Regions from separate parts of the Pseudoalteromonas sp. SCSIO 43095 genome, predicted to be linked through region 2. Evidence: predicted binding sites of a transcription regulator. Region 2 holds the regulator's gene; each other region holds the start of a gene.

Region 1 (3,284 bases), 230 kb from region 2:
CCAATCACCTTATCCTCAATCCAAATAGGATAAGCAGCCGATAATATCACCGCTTTATTGTCGGGGGTGAGTCGCCACGACGATGCGGGTTGGCCTTTGAGTGCTTTGGCTAAATGAGTGCCTTGCATTGAGGCGACATCGTGTAGGGTGTCTATAAACTCATCTTCGGGACGGGTTAAAATTTTATAGTACAAAGGATGCAAATAGGTTTGTTCAAAGCGTTGCCATGCGGTTTTTGGCGCTTGATTTTTTAGTCCATCAGCCCATACGCCATCGGCATTTTGAATACTGCCCGATTGCGCTAAAACACGGTGATGATTATCGACCACCCAAATGCGACTGCCGCTGTGGCCCATGCCTTTTAATATACGGTTTATTTCAGGGGAGGGCACCAGTACTGAGCCCAAATCATTTGGGTTATTTAAGTTGGATGTAGACATAATATTAAGTGTTTGGCTTGGCTGTTTACTATCAACATCGGCAATGGCAAACCCCAGTTTATTGCCAAGCATACTCAAAGGAAAGCGCAGCTCAAGGTTGTAGCCAGTTTCAGTTTGTTTAAAAAAGCCCTGAATTTTAGTAAAAGGCATTTTACTGTTGGCATCAAATGCGTTGACCCAGCCATCTTGGCGCGGAGCAATAATATAAGTATTAAATAGTCCATCAGGATTTTTTAGACCAATTTTTACATAGTCATTATTGGTAATGCTGAGGCTGTTTTTAGCACGGTAAATTACAGTGTCATCTGTGACTTTAAATACAGCATATAAGTAATTATCAAACTTACCTACCATATGGCTAAATGATAAGTTGCTCAGTTGATGGTTATCATTGGCTGTTTGTAAGTAGCGTTTATCATAAAGCCAAAACAGCGATTGATAAGCGTCCCAGTCGTTGAGTTTGCCATCGAGCTGAATCGGGCTTTTTAAGTTATAAGCATAGAGATCGCGACCTTTTACCACTTGATCTAAAAAGTTGGTTTGTTCGTCAAATAAAGCGGGGCGTTCGTGCAGGGCCGTGGCCAGTGCGCGAGTGGTGCCTACCAGCGTTTTTTCTTGGCCTTGGCGTAAAAACTTTTCCATTTCCCATACATATTCGTAGCCAAGCCATGGCAACAAAAACAAAAAGCACGAAAGTAGGATAAATTTACTGCGTAGGCCAAATCTCAGCATGTGGGTTGCTCCCACCTATAGCCCATGCCATACACGGTATCTATACAGTCAAACTGGCTATCGAGTGCTATAAACTTTTTACGAATACGTTTTACATGCGAGGTAATGGTGCTGTCGTCTACATAAATTTTAGCATCACTCATTAAATCGTTACGGCTTTTAACGTGCCCTGGTCGCTGAGCGAGTGAATGCAGCATCCAAAATTCAGTTACGGTTAAATCAACTAACTGGTGTTGCCAAAGCACCTGCATACGTTGCATATCGAGCGTTAGTTGGCCGCGAGTTATTAATGCGTTAGCATCGGCGGGTTGCTCTAATGCTTCCATACGGCGAAATAGTGCGCCAATACGCGCAGCTAAATGGGCTAAGCTAATGTCTTTGGTTAAGTAGTCGTCGGCGCCCATGCGCAGGCCGCATACGGTGTCTATTTCGCTGTCGCGAGCGGTTAAAAAAATAATCGGTAAGGTTTTAGACAGTGAACGCAGTGTTTGGCACAGTAAAAAGCCACCATCTATTTCATGGCCTAAACCAATATCAACAATGGCTAAATCGGGAAGCGCTTCTTTAAAGGCCGCTTCTGCTTGAGGGCGGTTTTCATAACCACTCACCTGATAGCCTTGAGCGCTCAGCATTTCTATGTAGTTTTCGCGGATTGCGGTTTCATCTTCAATGATGGCTATTTTCTTCATTTTTATTAATTACTCATATTGACTTAGGCGCACTATAGCGAAGTTTTTGCGCTAAGTACGGTTAAAAACACAATTGCCATTTTTTTGCCACAATTGCTCAGCAGTTTGCCATTTTTGATCCCCTTTGTTGCCACTTCATGGTGTTTTAATACAACTATTGAAATTACAGATACAACGCAAGTGCCAACCAATAGCTTGCCAACCATTATTAATAGTAAGGAATAAATCATGAAGAAAACATTAATCGCACTCACACTCGTTAGTACTTTTTGCACTCCTGCTTTTGCCGCGGATACTCCATCGAAAGAAGCAAAAAAGGAAACCATAGTCGGCCTAAGCACAGGTGCCATTATTGGTGGCGTTGTTGGTGGGCCTATTGGCGCGTTTGTAGGTGCATTTGCTGGTGGCTTAATTGGCGATGCCAAGGTGGCTGAGCAAACTATTGCCGAGCAGCAACAAGCTTTAACAGTTATGGCAGAAAAAACCAACGACTACCAACATGTTCTTAATCATAACAGTCACTTAGAAGCGCAACTTGAGCTATTGGCTCAGCAGAATGAGCAATTAACGCAATCACAACTTAATAATTTATTAGCAATGACGGTGCAATTTAAAACAGGCTCTAGCGATATTGCTCCTCATTTTGCTAAGCAGCTTGATCAATTAGTTGCGTTATTAAAAAGCCAGCCACAACTCGCACTTGATTTAAGTGGCTTTGCCGATCAGCGTGGTGAAGAGCAAGCAAACTTATTACTTTCAAAAGCCAGAGTAAACGCCGTAAAAAGTTACTTAATTAAACAAGGTGTAAGCCATACACGTTTAAGCGCACAAGCATTTGGCGAGCAGCAAAGCATAGCAAGCAGTAACACCCTTGAAGATAACTTTTTTGACAGACGCGTTACTCTCACTACCCGTGCGCTAAATCAGTCAAGTAATCAAACAGCAAGCAATTAACAGCGTGCGTTCGAGGGAGTGATTTATGTTGAGTAAACCCACCAAAGTGCTTACCAAGGTAAGCCTTTTTATTTTTATTATTATCGTGCTTTTGGCCAGCTTTAAAAGCCATGCACAGTCGCCAAAACTATCCTTGTTTGATAGCCAAGGAGTGGCGGTTAATCCTGGGGTTATTTTAAAAAGTGATGCAAAAATGACCCTAACAGGACTAATTAATCATGTTGTAGTAACGCAGCACTACATAAATGAAAACCCTTTTGCAGTAAATGCACGTTATATATTTCCTTTACCCGGTGAAAGTGCCGTGCAAGCAATGACCATGCGTATTGGTGAGCGAGTGATTCACGGTAAAATAGCAAAAAAACACCAAGCAGAAAAACAGTATCAAGCTGCCAAGCAAACAGGGAAACAGGCCTCTTTGGTTCGTCAGCAGCGCGCAAATATGTTTATAACAAATGTGGCAAATGTA
Region 2 (3,284 bases):
ACGAAAACTCAACAGACCGTGTACACACTATTTTAGTGCCTGTTGAAAATAAAAAAGAAGATGATAAAGGCCAACCATGAGCACATTAAAAGCAGAGCTATTAGCTAAAAGCTACAAAGGTCGTGAAGTGGTGAAAAACGTTGGCCTAGAGGTTGAAGCTGGCAGTATTGTGGGGTTACTTGGCCCTAATGGTGCAGGTAAAACCACCACCTTTTATATGATTGTAGGCCTTGTACCTAGCGATAAAGGCAAAATATCAATTGATGATAAAGATATTACTTTATTACCGATGCACAGCCGAGCGCGTTTAGGGATTGGTTATTTACCGCAAGAGTCGTCTATTTTTAGAAAGCTGACTGTTTATCAAAACTTAATGGCTATCTTAGAAACACGTAAAGAATTAAATAAACAACAACGCGAAGATACTTTAAATAATTTACTTGATGAATTTAGCATTCAGCATATCCGCGATAGTCAAGGTATGGCTTTATCAGGTGGTGAACGTCGCCGCGTTGAAATTGCTCGCGCGCTTGCAGCAAACCCTAAATTTATCCTTTTAGACGAACCCTTTGCGGGGGTTGATCCTATCTCAGTATTAGATATTAAAAAGATTATAGAGCATCTTAAAAACCGTGGCATTGGCGTCCTTATTACAGATCATAACGTGCGCGAAACACTTGATGTTTGTGAAAAAGCCTACATAGTTTCTCATGGGGAGTTAATTGCATCAGGCACTCCTGAATACGTATTAAACGATAAAACAGTACGCGATGTTTATTTGGGCGAGCAGTTCAAGCTCTAATATGTGTGTTATTCCACTAAGCATCTGCTAAGATTAATCATACTTAGGTCTGTTGACCTATCAAGGTTGAATTTGCAGCAGTCTGTTTGGTATTTAGGCAAGGCAGAGCCTATGTGGTGTGGTATTTCCCCATAAATAGGCGATAACGCAGCATCAATGCCAAACAGGCGCTGCCCTTCGGGTTCTGCCTAGGGACGATTTACTCTTTGTTGCTCGGTTTTGACTTAGCCCACTAGGTTACAAACCTCGCGCCGCAATTAAACCGCCCCTAGTTTGAACAAATTTTAATCGTAAAGGTCAACAGACCGTAATTTAAAAGGATTGTTAGAGATACATGAGGCAATCATTACAGCTGCGCATGGGCCAGCAACTTACAATGACTCCACAATTGCAACAAGCAATTCGCTTATTGCAACTCAGTACATTGGATCTCCAGCAAGAAATTCAAGAAGCGCTCGATAGCAACCCCTTGCTTGAAGTTGAAGAACACGATTACAGCGAAGACACTGCAGGTAAAAACGAACAAAAAGCCGATAACGATGACTTAACGCTAAGTGCCTCAGCTGACGATAAACCTAGCGAGTATGAGCAAGATAGCGGCGAAGCAATGACCAAAGACACCATTAGCGATGATATGGCTATGGATGTTACTTGGGATGAATATATGAGTGCTGCGCCTGCCTCTTCATCGGGCCCAATGCCAGAAGATGAATCTATTTATCAAGGCTCTTCGACTGAAACGCTGCATGAGTATTTAATGTGGCAACTTCAACTGACGCCGTTTAGCCCTACCGATGAAGCGATAGCTATTGCAATTGTAGAAGCTGTGGACGACTCAGGGATTCTAACCCTTAGCTGTGAAGAAATATTAGAAAGCTTTAACCAAGAAAACGACGCCGAAGATGAAGTTGAACTTGACGAAATAGAAGCGGTACTAAAGCGTATTCAACTATTTGATCCAGTGGGAATAGCCGCGCGTAGTTTACAAGAGTGCTTGTGTATTCAGCTAAATCAATTTGATAAAGACACACCTTTTTTAAACGAAACAAAAATGATCTTAACCGATCATATTGATTTACTGGCTGCGCGTGACTATCGCACGTTGATGAAAAAAACAAAGCTTAAAGAAGATGAGCTTAAAGAAATCATGACGTTGATTCATACGCTCAGCCCAAAACCGGCAGACACTATTGTCAGAGAAGAGTCTGAGTACGTTATTCCTGACGTGTCGGTTAAAAAAGTAAAAGGCCGTTGGGTGGTTGAACTAAACCCAGATAGCATGCCTAAGATCAGAGTAAATAGCCAATATGCAGCTATGTCGCGTACGGTTAAATCAAGTGGTGATAGCCAGTTTATTCGCTCGCACTTACAAGAGGCTAAATGGTTTATAAAAAGCTTAGAAAGTAGAAACGACACGCTGCTTAAAGTAACTAACTGTATTGTGCAGCAACAACAGGCCTTTTTTGAACATGGTCCTGAGGCGATGAAGCCTATGGTACTTAACGATGTGGCTGAAATGGTGGAAATGCACGAGTCGACTATTTCACGTGTTACTACGCAAAAATACATGCACACACCACGTGGCATTTTTGAGCTTAAATATTTCTTTTCAAGCCATGTAAGTACTGAAAATGGTGGCGAATGCTCATCAACAGCAATACGAGCATTAATTAAAAAATTAATCGCTGCAGAAAACTCAGCTAAACCATTGAGTGATAGTAAAATTGCAGATATATTGGCAGAGCAAGGAATTAAAGTAGCGAGGAGAACTATAGCAAAATATCGCGAATCTCTAGCTATTCCCCCGTCTAATCAACGTAAAAGTTTGATTTAAGGCGTACAACAAAGAGGAAAATGTTTATGCAACTGAATTTAACTGGTCGTCATGTAGATATTACCGACTCGCTTAGAGACTACGTAAATAGCAAATTTTCGAAGTTACAGAGGCACACTGATCACATAACGAATGTGCACGTTATTCTCGATGTAGAAAAACTAAACCAAAAAGCTGAAGCAACCGTTCATGTTAGTGGCGCTGAGATTTTTGCTTCTACTGAGCATCAAGATATGTATGCCGCTATAGACTCGCTCATTGACAAGCTAGATCGTCAAGTAATTAAACACAAAGAGAAACTTGCTCGACACTAACACTATGAAACTAAGCTCACTTATCTGTCAGGACTGCAGTAAAGCTGCGGTCCTTTTTAATAGTAAAAAAAGAATTTTAGAATTTATCAGTGAATTGGCTCACAATAAACTGCCCTATTTAACACAACAAGATATTCTTAATGCATTAACTGCAAGAGAAAAGCTTGGAAGTACAGGTATAGGTCGAGGAATTGCAATTCCACATGGTCGTATGAGTGGTGTACAAGAGCCTCTTGCACTTATATTAGTGAGCGAAACGGCTATTAATTTTGATGCGATAGATAACCGACCGGTCGACATTTTTGTTGCCTTAATTGTACCTGATGGTGACAAT
Region 3 (3,284 bases), 220 kb from region 2:
AAACTTTTTCAAGCTTGATATTGTTAACCAAGCTTTAATTGAGTGGGGCTATTTATTTACTGGCGTACAAGCTGTATTCGCTTAATGATAATTGTGCGTCTTTATCACGGTCATAACTGCCAAAACGTGACCATAAAGCAGGATCACTGGCAGCTTCAGGGTAAGTTAAAAAGCCATCTTGGTTGCGGTCAAGTTTTTCAAACTTTTCGGCAATATAACTGCTTGTTGCAAAACTCATACAGCTAAAAACAGTCAGTGTTAGTAAAATAATATTATGAAAAGGCTTCATATAAATGCTCAGTACAGGTTAGTGGTTAAGTAGTTTTTAAACTCAGTTAAAGAAATTCTGTTATCTTGATTTTCATCCCAATTTGAAAATGAGTTTAATAGCTGAGGCTGAGCAGCAAGCTCGCTATGGGTTAAATATCCATCATTATTTTTGTCCAAGTGGTCAAAGCGTTGCTTTACATCAAGTGCGAATGCACTTTGGCTGATAAAAAGTAAAGCACCAATAAAGGGAAGCAGTATTCTCATAGTTGGCGTTCCAAGGTGTATTTTAATTGCTGACAGTATTGAAAGAAAGCACTTGCCATAATTTAACTCCCAACATTAAATCCGTTTACACACTCCCTCAGGGATTATGGCAAGTGCTTTTAACTCTATACTAATAGATTAAACTTGAATCTAAACTTAAGGTTTAAAGTTTTGGAATTCTTTTTTAGAAATCATCTCGTTGTTATCTTTGTCTAAATCGGCAAACTGCTTAAGTAATTGTTTATCTTGCTTTGCCTCAACAAGCGATATTTGGTCATCCATATTTTTATCTAAATGCATAAAACGTACATTTAATGGCGATGCCAGTGCGGTGGCACTAATAGCTAAAAATAGGAGCGAAAAAGCACCAATTAGTTGTTTCATGAATGTACTCCTTTATTTTATAAACAGCTTAAATTCATTTAGAGATATGAGTCCGTTTTCATCGGTGTCTATCTGTGCAAAGTTCTCATGTAATAAAGCATCTTCACCTGCTTCAGCTTCACTTAATGTGCCATTACTGTCTTTGTCTAAACGATTAAATTCAGCATCTACATCAAGAGCGAATAAATGAGTACTGGTTAGGCACAGACCGATAAGTGCAGCGTTCTGTAAATTATTTCTGAACATTCCTTGGCTCTTTTAAAATTAATATTAATGTTTCCATTACAAAAATGATGCCAATATTAATTTTTATTAATAATCAGCGGGTTATGTTTTTTTTGTGGTGGTTGGTGCGTAATTTTTACAAGTAACTGTGTGTTTTATGCAACAATTTTGCAGTTATAAGCGTTTAAAATTTTTTAAATCAATTGCTTAACTTGTCGCTATTTTGAGACAGTAGGGGTTTTTATCCTTGATGGTTCAGCGAGTGTATAAGTTGAGCACTTAATAATAGAACGTTAAAAAATAGCAAAGGACTTTTGTATGCCCGCAGTCATGGCTGAAAAATATAAAGCATTGATAAATTGGCGCCCCAATTTAATTGGCCAATTTGTAATGAGCATGCTGTTGTCGCTGCTGCCCTTATCTATAGTAGTTATTGTGTTTTTAAATGTATTAAATAAGCAATTAGCGGTCACTCAGCAAATTGTGAGTAATAATTACCAAGTAACTAAGTCGTTTAATGTGCTTAAGCAAGAGCTTAATAGTTTAGAAAGGGCAACAAGACAAAACTGGGTATTAAAGAGCGACTCACTCGATAAGCTAATCGTAGATAAATGGCAATCATCATTGCAAAACATCAATGAGCTAAAACAGCTTTCAAATAACCAAGCAAATACACACCAATGGCAACGGCTAACGGATACATTGCAAACGGCGCATACTCAACTTGTGGTTGAAGCGCGTCAACAAGCTGAATTATTTGTGCCAATCAGCGAAATACTAGCGGAGCTAACATTGTGGTTACGTGAGGAAAATGAAGCCAAAATCACTCAAAACCAAATTAAGCTCACAAATTTACAAGCTTCATTTATAAACTGGTTGGTTGCACTTACGCCTTTAACGCTACTTGTTGGTGGCGGGTTTTTGTGGCGCATAAGCGGGCGCTTAAAAAGCTTAACCTCAGTGATTGATAAATTAGGCCAAGGAGATTGGCAGCAAAAAATATCGGTGCAGGGATCAGCTGAACTCATAGAGTTAGGTAACAAGTTGCAGTGGGTGCAAGCGCAGCTGCATATGTTAGAACAACAAAAAGATACATTTTTACGCCACGTTACTCACGAATTAAAAACCCCTTTGGCTTCTATGGTTGAGGGCACTGAATTACTAGCCGATGAAATCGTTGGCCCCATCAATAACGAGCAAAAAGCGGTACTTGGGCTGATCAGTCAATCGATGGTGAGGCTACGTACCATGATAGACAGTTTATTGAGTTATAACGCCATTCGCACCAGTAAAGACAACGTCAGTGAAGTGGAATTTAATCAGCTAATAAAAAAGGTAAATAACCACTTTGAGCACCGCTTAAATGCGCGAGAACAATCGCTTATTTGGCACAATAGTTTACCTAATATTTCTCTTAGTTTGCCACGGGAGTTAATTGAAATGATTTTAATTCAGTTAATCTCCAATAGCTTAAAGTTTTCTCAGCCAAACCAAATCGTTACTATTAGCTTGAGTCTAGAAAATAACGGCCTAAATATGCAGGTGGCAGATGAGGGCTGTGGCATTAAAGAGCATGAAAGAGAACATGTTTTTGGGGCGTTTTATCAAGGTAAACATACCAAAGAGATTAGCTTACAAGGCAGTGGTTTAGGCCTTACTATAGTCAAAGAGTCAGTTGAACAGTTACATGGACAACTAAAAATTGAGCATAATGAGCCGCAAGGCTGTCGATTTAACATTGTCATCCCCTATAAAAATAAAGGAGTTAAATAATATGTCTGCGCGTTTAATGGCTATTGTATGGCTAACCAGCAGTCTTGTTTTTTTATCTGGGTGTGAAATAACAAACACTCAAACACAGGGTGAATCAGCATTAAATGTACCCTCTCAGCCAGATAAAAAAACGAATCAGCCAAACCCCAAACCTCGGCCAAAATCAGAGCCAATATATCCCTCTGCAGCGCAAGTTATTGCTTGGCATGCCAATCAGTGTGGTGGCTTTAAATTAACGCCTGACAATGAAACTTACTTAGGGGAGCAAGCACTGAAAGCGTTTTTTAGTACAGCATGTTTAAAGCTTAGTAGTGACCCCAATACTGTGATGAGTCAATTACTTAAGCTGGATCAGGCGTACTATTGGC

The links. The regulator sigma-54, encoded in region 2, starts transcription at its own class of promoters, with help from an activator protein. The targets are predictions, from matches to a motif close to GTTGGCACGNNNNTNGNNT.
Region 1: pdsR (proteobacterial dedicated sortase system response regulator) is a predicted target of sigma-54. The motif match lies at 2,046-2,064, and genes of this name have one in related genera.
Region 3: LOC50_RS02250 (EF-hand domain-containing protein) is a predicted target of sigma-54. The motif match lies at 1,201-1,219, and genes of this name have one in related genera.

What each region holds. Positions count from the first base shown of each region.
Region 1 is NZ_CP087995.1:497,043-500,326, forward strand. Features, by position in the region: gene pdsS (proteobacterial dedicated sortase system histidine kinase) at 1-1,172, opposite strand, end outside; gene pdsR (proteobacterial dedicated sortase system response regulator) at 1,166-1,861, opposite strand; gene pdsO (sortase-associated OmpA-like protein PdsO) at 2,090-2,815, shown strand; gene LOC50_RS02310 (marine proteobacterial sortase target protein) at 2,841-3,284, shown strand, end outside.
Region 2 is NZ_CP087995.1:269,439-272,722, reverse strand. Features, by position in the region: gene lptA (lipopolysaccharide transport periplasmic protein LptA) at 1-80, shown strand, start outside; gene lptB (LPS export ABC transporter ATP-binding protein) at 77-802, shown strand; gene LOC50_RS01275 (RNA polymerase factor sigma-54) at 1,137-2,636, shown strand; gene hpf (ribosome hibernation promoting factor) at 2,663-2,950, shown strand; gene ptsN (PTS IIA-like nitrogen regulatory protein PtsN) at 2,955-3,284, shown strand, end outside.
Region 3 is NZ_CP087995.1:488,274-491,557, forward strand. Features, by position in the region: gene LOC50_RS02235 (calcium-binding protein) at 53-289, opposite strand; gene LOC50_RS02240 (EF-hand domain-containing protein) at 298-534, opposite strand; gene LOC50_RS02245 (hypothetical protein) at 691-918, opposite strand; gene LOC50_RS02250 (EF-hand domain-containing protein) at 931-1,164, opposite strand; gene LOC50_RS02255 (HAMP domain-containing sensor histidine kinase) at 1,462-2,916, shown strand; gene LOC50_RS02260 (hypothetical protein) at 2,918-3,284, shown strand, end outside.